DNA from 2 places in the Arthrobacter sp. AD-310 genome. Region 1 is predicted to be linked to the other one. Evidence: riboswitches for the same ligand, from Rfam matches in the RefSeq annotation. Region 1 holds a riboswitch; the other holds the start of a gene.

Region 1 (4,616 bases):
CCAGAGGCGCCCGGCGCCGGAGATTGACCTCCGGCGCCGGGCGCTTTTTATTGTCCTGGTGATTGCCGTTGGAGCCGGTGCCGCTAGGCCGCTTTCGGCACCTTCCGAAGCACGACGGCGGCGCTGACTGCCGCCGCCGCCATCAGGACCAGGCCAATCGCCGCAGTCACGTGGACGCCGGAAGCGAACGCGCCGGCCGCGGCAGTGCGCACAGCATCCGCCAGGGGAGTGGGCAGGGTGGATGCAAGGTCCATGGCACCGGCCAGTGTCTCCCGCGCACTGTGGACGGCTCCGGGTGCGGACGACTCCGCCAGGGCCGCCGGCAGCCGCAGGTTGTGCTGGTATGACGCTGTCAATATGGAGCCCAACACTGCGGTACCCAGCAGTGCGCCCACCTCGTAACCGGTCTCCGATACCGCCGCCGCGGCGCCCGACTTTTCCGGCGGGGCCGCACCCAGGATGAGGTCGTTGGAAATGGTCTCCGCCGTGCCCACTCCCAGCGCCAGGACCAGCAGGGCGGCCAGCAGCAGTGAGGGGCCGCCGTCGTGGTTTCCAAACGCGACCAGGCTGTAGCCCGCAGCGCTGAATGCGAGCCCGGCGCCCACCACGAATCCCGGGCGGACCCGCCGCACCAGCGGCACCACCGCAAGTCCCGACACGACCGTGGCGGCAAGCGCCGGGATCATCGCAACCCCCGCTGCCGACGGAGTCATCCCCTCGAGGAGCTGCAGGTGCTGCGCCAGGAAAAGGATGAAGCCGTTGAAGGAGAACAGGGCCAGGACATTGGCGGTGATGGCCATGCTGAACACACTGTTCCGGAACAGGGACATGTCGAGCAGCGGATGCTCCAGCTTCAGCTGGCGCCGGACAAACACCGCCCCCATCGCCACACTGAACGCCGCGGTGGCGATGCCGGCAGGGGATGGCCCCTCCGTTGCCATTTCCTTGATGCCGTAGACCAGGGGGACCATCACCAGCAGTGAGAGCAGGACGCTTGGGACGTCAACCTTGCCGGGGGAGGGATCCCTGGACTCGGGAATCAGTGCCGGCCCCAGGGCCATGAGCGGCAGCATCAGGGGAACGGCGACGAGGAAGACGGCGCCCCACCAGTAGTGCTCGACCAGCCAGCCGCCGAAGATTGGGCCGAGGGCTGCGCCGCCGGAGAAGCCTGCGGCCCAGATGCCCACCGCGAGGCGGCGGCGGTTGGGTTGCGGGAAGATGTTGCGGATCAGGGACAGCGTGGAGGGCATCAGCATTGCGCCGAAGAACCCCAGCGACGCCCGCCCGGCGATCAGCCACTCCGCGGTGGGGGCGAACGCCGCGGCTGCCGACAGTGCAGCGAAGCCGAAACTGCCAATCAGCAGCAGGCGGCGCCGGCCGATGCGGTCCCCGAGGCTGCCCATGGAAACCAGCAGGCCGGCCAGCACCAGCGGGTATGCGTCGACGATCCACAGGAGCTGGACGCCCGAGGGATCCAGCGCGCGGGCGATGGCCGGCAGGGCGAACGTCAGGGCTGTGTTGTCCACGGCGACCAGCAGGACCGGAAACATCAGCAATCCCAAGGCGAGCCAGTCCCGACGGGAGGCGCGGATGCCGGAGGCGCCAGCGGGGGAAACCGGGTGCCGGGTGCGGGAAGGGGAAGTGGTCATGAAATAACTATACCGTCCAGACGGTACAGTTATAAATGCTCCGGGGGTGAAGTCCCGCCCGCCCGGGAAGGCATGATGGAAGGCATGCCCCGAAAACCTGTAGCGCGTGAAGCTGTCCTCGACGCCTTTGAAGCCCTCCTCATCGACGTGGGGGAGCGGGCGGCGACCCTGGACGCTGTCGCGGCAAAAGCCGGGGTTTCGAAAGGCGGCCTCCTCTACCACTTTCCCAACAAGGAAGCCCTGATCCAGGTGCTCCTGGACCGCCTGGACCAGCTTGCTGGAGCAGACGCCGATGCCATGGCCCGGGCGGACGAAGGTGCGGCCGCGTATTTCATCCGCACCTCCGTGTGGGCCGGCACCCCGCTGGACAGGGTGATCGTTGCTGCCACCAGGCTGGCGGAGGTGGCGCACGAGGAGACCCGGCGCCGGTTCGCCGCCATCCAGCAGCGCTGGCTGGACGAAATTGCCGCTGACGTGGGGCCTGCACTGGCGAAGGCTGTGCTCTACATGGGCGACGGCCTGTACTTCAACGCCATGCTCTCCGTAGGCCCCGCGCAGGCCGGCGGTGCAGGCTCCGACGTGGACGACCTGCTGGCCGCCCTGGAACGGCTGCGCCGGTAGCCCTGCATGGGCCTGCCAATGGCCCGGCGACCAGTTGCCTGCCATTTGCCCGGCGACCATTTGCTACGTGGCCGGGGGCGTAGGACAATTAATCGCTGTGGGAGCCGTTGCCGGCTTCCGCGCAATCCAAGTGAATAGCCTTTGATCTGCGGCGGGAGAGTTCTGCCGGAAGTACAGCAGGCGCCGTAGGAGCAAATCCTCCCCAGGAATCTCACAGGCCCATGTACCGCCGCGGCGAGGCACCTCTGGAAAGCAGCAGGCAGTCCGCCCGGTGAATCCCCACGGAATCCCGGACTGTTGTGCTCACCGACGGTGCAAGCGGAGCCCGGCCCACGGCCGGCACGCGGAAACTCTCAGGTCCAATACAGAGCGGGGAGGAACCCGAATCGCTGCGGCGTACCCTGCGCCGCCTGAGTACCTGGAGTTCCTTCGTGTCGGTTAGTTCAGCCTCCACCACCTTCGTAGACCGCCATATCGGCGCACGCCGCCAAGCGGACGTCAGCGCCATGCTCAAGGCCGTCGGCTACGACACCGTCGACTCCCTGGTTGACACCGCCGTTCCCAAGGTCATCCGGCAGGAGACCGCGCTTCGGCTCTCCGACGCCCTTAGCGAGGTTGAGGTCCTTGCCGAGCTGCGCCGCATTGCCGGGAAGAACAAGACCGCCGTGCAGTTGATCGGGCAGGGCTACTACGACACCGTGACCCCGCCGGTGATCCGCCGCAACATCCTTGAGTCCCCGGCCTGGTACACCGCCTACACCCCGTACCAGCCGGAGATTTCACAGGGCCGGCTCGAGGCGCTGCTGAACTTCCAGACCATGGTCCAGGACCTGGTGGGACTGCCCATCGCCAACGCGTCGCTGCTGGACGAAGCCACCGCCGTCGCCGAAGCCGTGCTGCTGATGCGCCGCGCCAACAAGGCCAAGCCGGCCGCCGACGGCAAGACCGTCCTGGACATCGATGTGCTTCCGCAGACCATCGCGATCGTGAAGGGCCGCGCTGAGGCGCTCGGTTTCGAGGTGGAGGTCGCCGACCTGTCCCAGGGCCTGCCCGAGGGCGACATCAACGGCATCGTGCTGCAGCAACCCGGTGTTTCCGGACGCGTCTGGGACCAGTCCGGAGTGATCGCTGAGGCCAAGGAACGTGGCGCCCTGGTCACCGTTGCCGCGGACCTGCTGGCGCTGACCCTGATCACGCCGCCGGGTGAGCAGGGCGCGGACATTGCGGTCGGCTCCGCCCAGCGCTTTGGCGTCCCGCTGTTCTTCGGCGGCCCGCACGCCGCGTACATGGCCGTCCGAAAGGGCCTGGAGCGTTCGCTGCCCGGCCGCCTGGTGGGCGTTTCCAAGGACGACGCCGGTGTCCCCGCCTACCGCCTCGCGCTGCAGACCCGCGAACAGCACATCCGCCGCGAGAAGGCGACGTCCAACATCTGCACCGCGCAGGCGCTGCTGGCGATCGTGGCCTCCATGTACGCCGTGTACCACGGCCCGGACGGCCTGAAGGCGATTGCCGAAACCGCCCACGGCCACGCCCGCACGCTGGCAGCTTCCCTTGCCGCCGCCGGGGCTGACGTCCTGCACACCAGCTTCTTTGACACCCTGACCGTCCGCGTCCCCGGCCGTGCGGCCGTCATCCTCGCCGACGCCGAGGCCCGCGGCATCAACCTGCGCTTCGTGGATGCCGACACCGTGGGCATTTCCCTGGATGAAACCACGACGGCGGCCATCGTCGCCGAGGTCGCTGGCATCTTCGGTGCCACCGTCACCGGCGAAGGGAAGTTTGCCCTGGAAGCCGGTGTCGAACGGTCTTCCGACTACCTCCAGCACCCGGTTTTCAGCACGCACCGGTCCGAGACCCAGCTGCTGCGCTACATCCGCAAGCTCTCCGACCGGGACCTGGCGCTGGACCGGACCATGATCCCGCTGGGCTCCTGCACCATGAAGCTGAACGCCACCGCCGAGATGGAAGCCATCTCCTGGCCGGAATTCGCGTCCATCCACCCGTTCGCACCTGACTCCCAGACCGAGGGCTGGCGCGAACTGATCGCCGGGCTGGAAGCTGACCTGACCGAGATCACCGGCTACGACCAGGTGTCCATCCAGCCCAACGCCGGATCCCAGGGCGAACTCGCCGGCCTGCTGGCGATCCGCGGCTACCACCATTCCCGCGGGGACGAACAGCGCAACATCTGCCTGATCCCGGCCTCGGCGCACGGCACCAACGCCGCCTCCGCGGTCCTGGCCGGCATGAAGGTCGTGGTGGTCGCCACGGCACCTGACGGAACCATCGACCACGCCGACCTGCAGGCCAAGATCGAGGCCCACAAGGACGCCTTGTCCTGCATCA
Region 2 (4,616 bases), on a different contig from region 1:
TCGGATGCTTCCTCCGCACTGAAGTGGACCCGCATGAAGAATTCGCCGCTGGCCTTGTCCCCGAACTGCTTGATGTCGACGATGTAGCACTCCTGCTTGAGGAGGAAGGCGGCTACAGCCTGCACTATCCCCAATGCGTCGCGGCAGTGGAACGTGAGGATGAACTCGGTGTCCACCCCGGCCCCCGCCGCCGGCCGGGGTGCGGGGAGGGTCTTCGCTACGGTCACTTCCGCGCCTCCATCTTCTCGATCGCAGGACCGCCTGCAGGATCGCCGGCGCTGCCGCCGGCGATCCTGCCATCGGCGGCAATCCGGTCGGCCCGCAGTTCTGCGCGGAAGACCTCGAAGCGCGCGAGGTGGGCGGGCCGGCGGCGCAGGACAGCCCAGGCGACTCCGAGGATGAGGAACCAGACAGGGGTAACCAGCAGGGCGGCAAGGGTATCCGGCTGCGTGGTCAGCGCCCAGAGGACGAAGCCGAAGAACCCGAACACGGCCCATACAGCAGGGATGCCGCCGGGCATCTTGAACTTCGACGCCGCATGCAGGTGCGGGCGGCGTCGCCGGAACGCGATGTAGCTGGCCAGGATGATGGACCAGACGAAGATGAAGCAGACGGCGGACACGGTGGTGACCATTTCGAACGCCTTGCCCACGTCCTGTCCCGCGTACATGAGAACGACGCCGGAGAGCAGCAGGACGCACGAGAGGAACAGCGCGTTGCTGGGCACCTTCCTCGCGGACAGGCGGCTGAAGACGGCGGGGGCGTCGCCCTCCTGGGCGAGGCCGAAGACCATGCGGGAAGTCGAATAGATGCCGGAGTTGGCGGAGGACATGGCGGAGCTGAGGACCACCAGGTTGACCACCGTGGCAGCCGCTCCGAGTCCGGCCAGGGAGAACATTCCAATAAACGGGCTGTGGCCCGCGGCGAACTGGGTCCACGGGGTGACCGACATGAGGATGACTAGGGCCCCGACGTAGAACAGCAGGACGCGGATGGGGATGGCGTTGATGGCCCTGGGCAGGTTCCGCTCCGGGTTCTTGGCCTCGGCGGCGGTGGTGCCCACCAGTTCGATGCCCACGAAGGCGAAGACGGCGATCTGGAAGCCGGCCACGAAGCCCATGAATTCGTTGGGGAACCAGCCCCCGTGGCTGTACAGGTTGGTGAAGCCGGCTGCCCCGGCCTCGCTCTGGAAACCTGTGAAGATCATGACCAGGCCCACGATGATCAGGGCTGCGATGGCGACGATCTTGATCAGGGCGAACCAGAATTCAGTTTCGCCGAAGGCCTTCACGGTGGCGAGGTTCAGCAGCAGCAGGATGGCTACCGTGGCAAGGCCGGGGATCCACAACGGAAGGCCCGGCCAGAGCTCCTGCGAGTAGCCGGCAATGGCGATGACGTCCGCGATTCCGGTGATGACCCAGCAGAACCAGTAGGTCCAGCCGGTGAAGAACCCGGCCCATGGCCCCAGGAGATCGGCCGCGAAGTCGCTGAAGGACTTGTAGTTCAGGTTGCTCAGCAGCAGTTCGCCCATGGCCCGCATGACGAAAAAGAGCATGAAGCCGATGATCATGTAGACAAAGATCACGGACGGGCCGGCCGCGGAAATTGTTTTCCCCGAGCCCATAAACAGGCCGGTGCCGATGGCCCCGCCAATGGCGATGAGCTGGATGTGCCGGTTGCTCAACTGCCGCTCCAGGTGCGGGGGTTCGCTGGGCCGGCCGGAGGCGGCAGGGGCAGCGCCGCGGGCTGGCTGGCCGCCGGAGGACGCAGGAGGGTGAATCGTCATGAGGAACTCCATCGTTCAAGCAGCACCTGTGGCGCCGCATGGATTCGGTTCCTCCCCGCTCTGTATTGGACCTGAGAGATTCCGCACGCCCTGTGCCGGGACATGCTTGCACCGTCGGTGAGCCAGGCCGTGCCTCGCTGCTTTCCAGAGTTGCCTTTCCGCGGCGGTACGGGTGCCTGAGAGTTTCCTGGGGAGGGTTTGCTCCTACGGCGCCTGCTGAATGTACCGGGCAGGACTCTCCCGCCGCAGGTCAAAGGCTCTTCAATTGTTGAGGGGTGGCCGGCCCGGTCCCCGGGAGGACCATCGACACGCAGAGGCTGCTCCGAATCGGTGGAGCCAGCCGGCAACGGCGCCAGCCACCGGATCAGTGTGTTGCCCGTCACGCCGGCATGTCAAGCCGCGTGTGTCACAAAATCGCCCGGCCCGGACACACCGCCGCACGAAGGCCCGGATTTGCTTTTTGGTTGAAAAGTCTTGTACCTTGTGAGCCGAATCACCCACATTTGAATAAGCCTTTCGAGCTGTGACGGGAGAGCCCTCCCGGACCATTACCCGGGCAGGCGCCGTAGGAGCAAAACCTCCCCAGGAATCTCTCAGGCCCATGTACCGTCACGGCGAGGCAACTCTGGAAAGTAACCGGTTTTACTGGTTCACCGACGGTGCAAGCGGCCCCTGCCACCAGCAGGCCACGCGGAATCTCTCAGGTCCAATACAGAGCGGGGAGGAACCCATCCCACGCCGTGCCACCCTGGCCGGCCAAGACCCGGAGTTCCTCATGACGATTCAATCCCACCCAACAGCCTTTGTTGACCGCCATATCGGCGCCCGGCGGCAGGCCGACGTCGACACCATGCTCAAGGCCGTCGGCTACGACAGCGTGGACGGCCTCGTTGACATGGCCGTGCCCGCATCCATCCGGCAGGAAACCGCGCTGCGCCTCTCCGACGCCCTCAGCGAGGTCGAGGTCCTTGCCGAACTGCGCCGGATCGCAGGCAAGAACAAGACCGCGGTCCAGATGATCGGCCAGGGCTACTACGACACCGTCACCCCGGCCGTGATCCGGCGGAACATCCTTGAGTCGCCCGCCTGGTACACCGCCTACACCCCGTACCAGCCGGAGATTTCGCAGGGCCGGCTGGAGGCGCTTTTGAACTTCCAGACCATGGTCCAGGACCTCACCGCCCTCCCGGTGGCCAACGCCTCCCTGCTGGACGAAGCCACTGCCGTAGCCGAGGCCGTGCTGCTGATGCGCCGGGCCAACAAGGACAAGTCCGCGAAGGATGGCAAGACGGTCCTGGACGCCGACTGCCTGCCCCAGACCATTGCCATCGTGAAGGGCCGCGCCGAGGCGCTCGGCTTCGAAGTGGAGGTCGCCGACCTGTCCAAGGGCCTGCCCGAGGGTGCCATCAACGGCATCGTGCTGCAGCAACCCGGTGTTTCCGGACGCGTCTGGGACCAGTCCGGAGTGATCGCTGAGGCCAAGGACCGCGGCGCCCTGGTCACCGTTGCCGCGGACCTGCTGGCCCTTACCCTCATCACGCCGCCGGGCGAGCAGGGCGCCGACATCGCCGTCGGCTCCACCCAGCGCTTCGGCGTCCCGCTGTTCTTCGGCGGCCCGCATGCCGCATACATGGCCGTCCAGAAAGGTATGGAACGCACCCTTCCCGGCCGGATCGTCGGTGTCTCCAAGGACAACGCCGGCGCCCCCGCCTACCGCCTGGCCCTGCAAACCCGCGAGCAGCACATCCGCCGCGAGAAGGCCACCTCAAACATCTGCACCGCCCAGGCGCTGCTGGCCATCGTGTCCTCCTTCTACGCCGTGTACCACGGCCCGGACGGCCTGAAGGCGATCGCCGAGGGCGTCCACCACAAGGCACGCGTCCTGGCCACCGCACTCACCGCGATGGGCCGCGAACTGGTCGCCGATTCCTTCTTCGACACCCTGACCGTGCGGGTGCCGGGCAAGGCCGCCAAGGTCATCAACGCCGCGGAAGCCCGCGGCATCAACCTGCGCTTCGTCGACGCCGACACCGTGGGGGTCTCCATTGATGAGACGACGACGGCGGCAACGCTGTCCGCCGTCGCCGTCGCCTTTGGCGCCGGCCCGGTAGGCGACGCGAAGGGCTTCGACCTGCCCGAATCCGCCCTGCGCACCTCCGGCTACCTGGAGCACCCGGTGTTCAACACGCACCGGTCCGAGACCCAGTTGCTGCGCTACATCCGCAAGCTCTCCGACCGGGACCTGGCGCTGGACCGGACCATGATCCCGCTGGGCTCCTGCACCATGAAGCTGAACGCCACCGTGGAGATGGAAGCCATCTCCTGGCCGGAGTTCGCCTCCATCCACCCGTTCGCACCGGACTCCCAGACCGAGGGCTGGCGCGAACTGATCGCCGGGCTGGAAGCTGACCTGACCGAGATCACCGGCTACGACCAGGTGTCCATCCAGCCCAACGCCGGATCCCAGGGCGAACTCGCCGGCCTGCTCGCGATCCGCGGCTACCACCATTCCCGCGGCGACGAACAGCGCAACATCTGCCTGATCCCGGCCTCGGCGCACGGCACCAACGCCGCCTCCGCGGTCCTGGCCGGCATGAAGGTCGTGGTGGTCGCCACGGCACCTGACGGAACCATCGACCACGCCGACCTGCAGGCCAAGATCGAGGCCCACAAGGACGTCCTGTCCTGCATCATGATCACCTACCCGTCCACCCACGGCGTGTACGACGGTGACGTCCGGGACGTGTGCGACGCCGTCCACGCCGCTGGCGGGCAGGTCTACGTCGACGGTGCCAACCTCAACGCCCTGGTCGGGCTGGCGCAGCCGGGC

Evidence for each region. A riboswitch is a leader RNA that binds a small molecule or an ion and turns the genes downstream of it on or off. The one in region 1 is predicted to bind glycine.
Region 2: another riboswitch for glycine. It lies ahead of gcvP (aminomethyl-transferring glycine dehydrogenase); the one in region 1 lies ahead of gcvP (aminomethyl-transferring glycine dehydrogenase).

The regions. Positions count from the first base shown of each region.
Region 1 covers NZ_BAAHNO010000008.1:20,456-25,071, forward strand. The annotation lists gene ACYQ1Z_RS04965 (MFS transporter) at 84-1,649, opposite strand; gene ACYQ1Z_RS04970 (TetR/AcrR family transcriptional regulator) at 1,734-2,270, shown strand; glycine riboswitch at 2,413-2,509, shown strand; gene gcvP (aminomethyl-transferring glycine dehydrogenase) at 2,702-4,616, shown strand, end outside.
Region 2 covers NZ_BAAHNO010000047.1:722-5,337, forward strand. The annotation lists gene purU (formyltetrahydrofolate deformylase) at 1-227, opposite strand, end outside; gene ACYQ1Z_RS19790 (amino acid permease) at 224-1,786, opposite strand; glycine riboswitch at 1,837-1,939, opposite strand; glycine riboswitch at 1,941-2,039, opposite strand; glycine riboswitch at 2,304-2,405, shown strand; gene gcvP (aminomethyl-transferring glycine dehydrogenase) at 2,562-4,616, shown strand, end outside.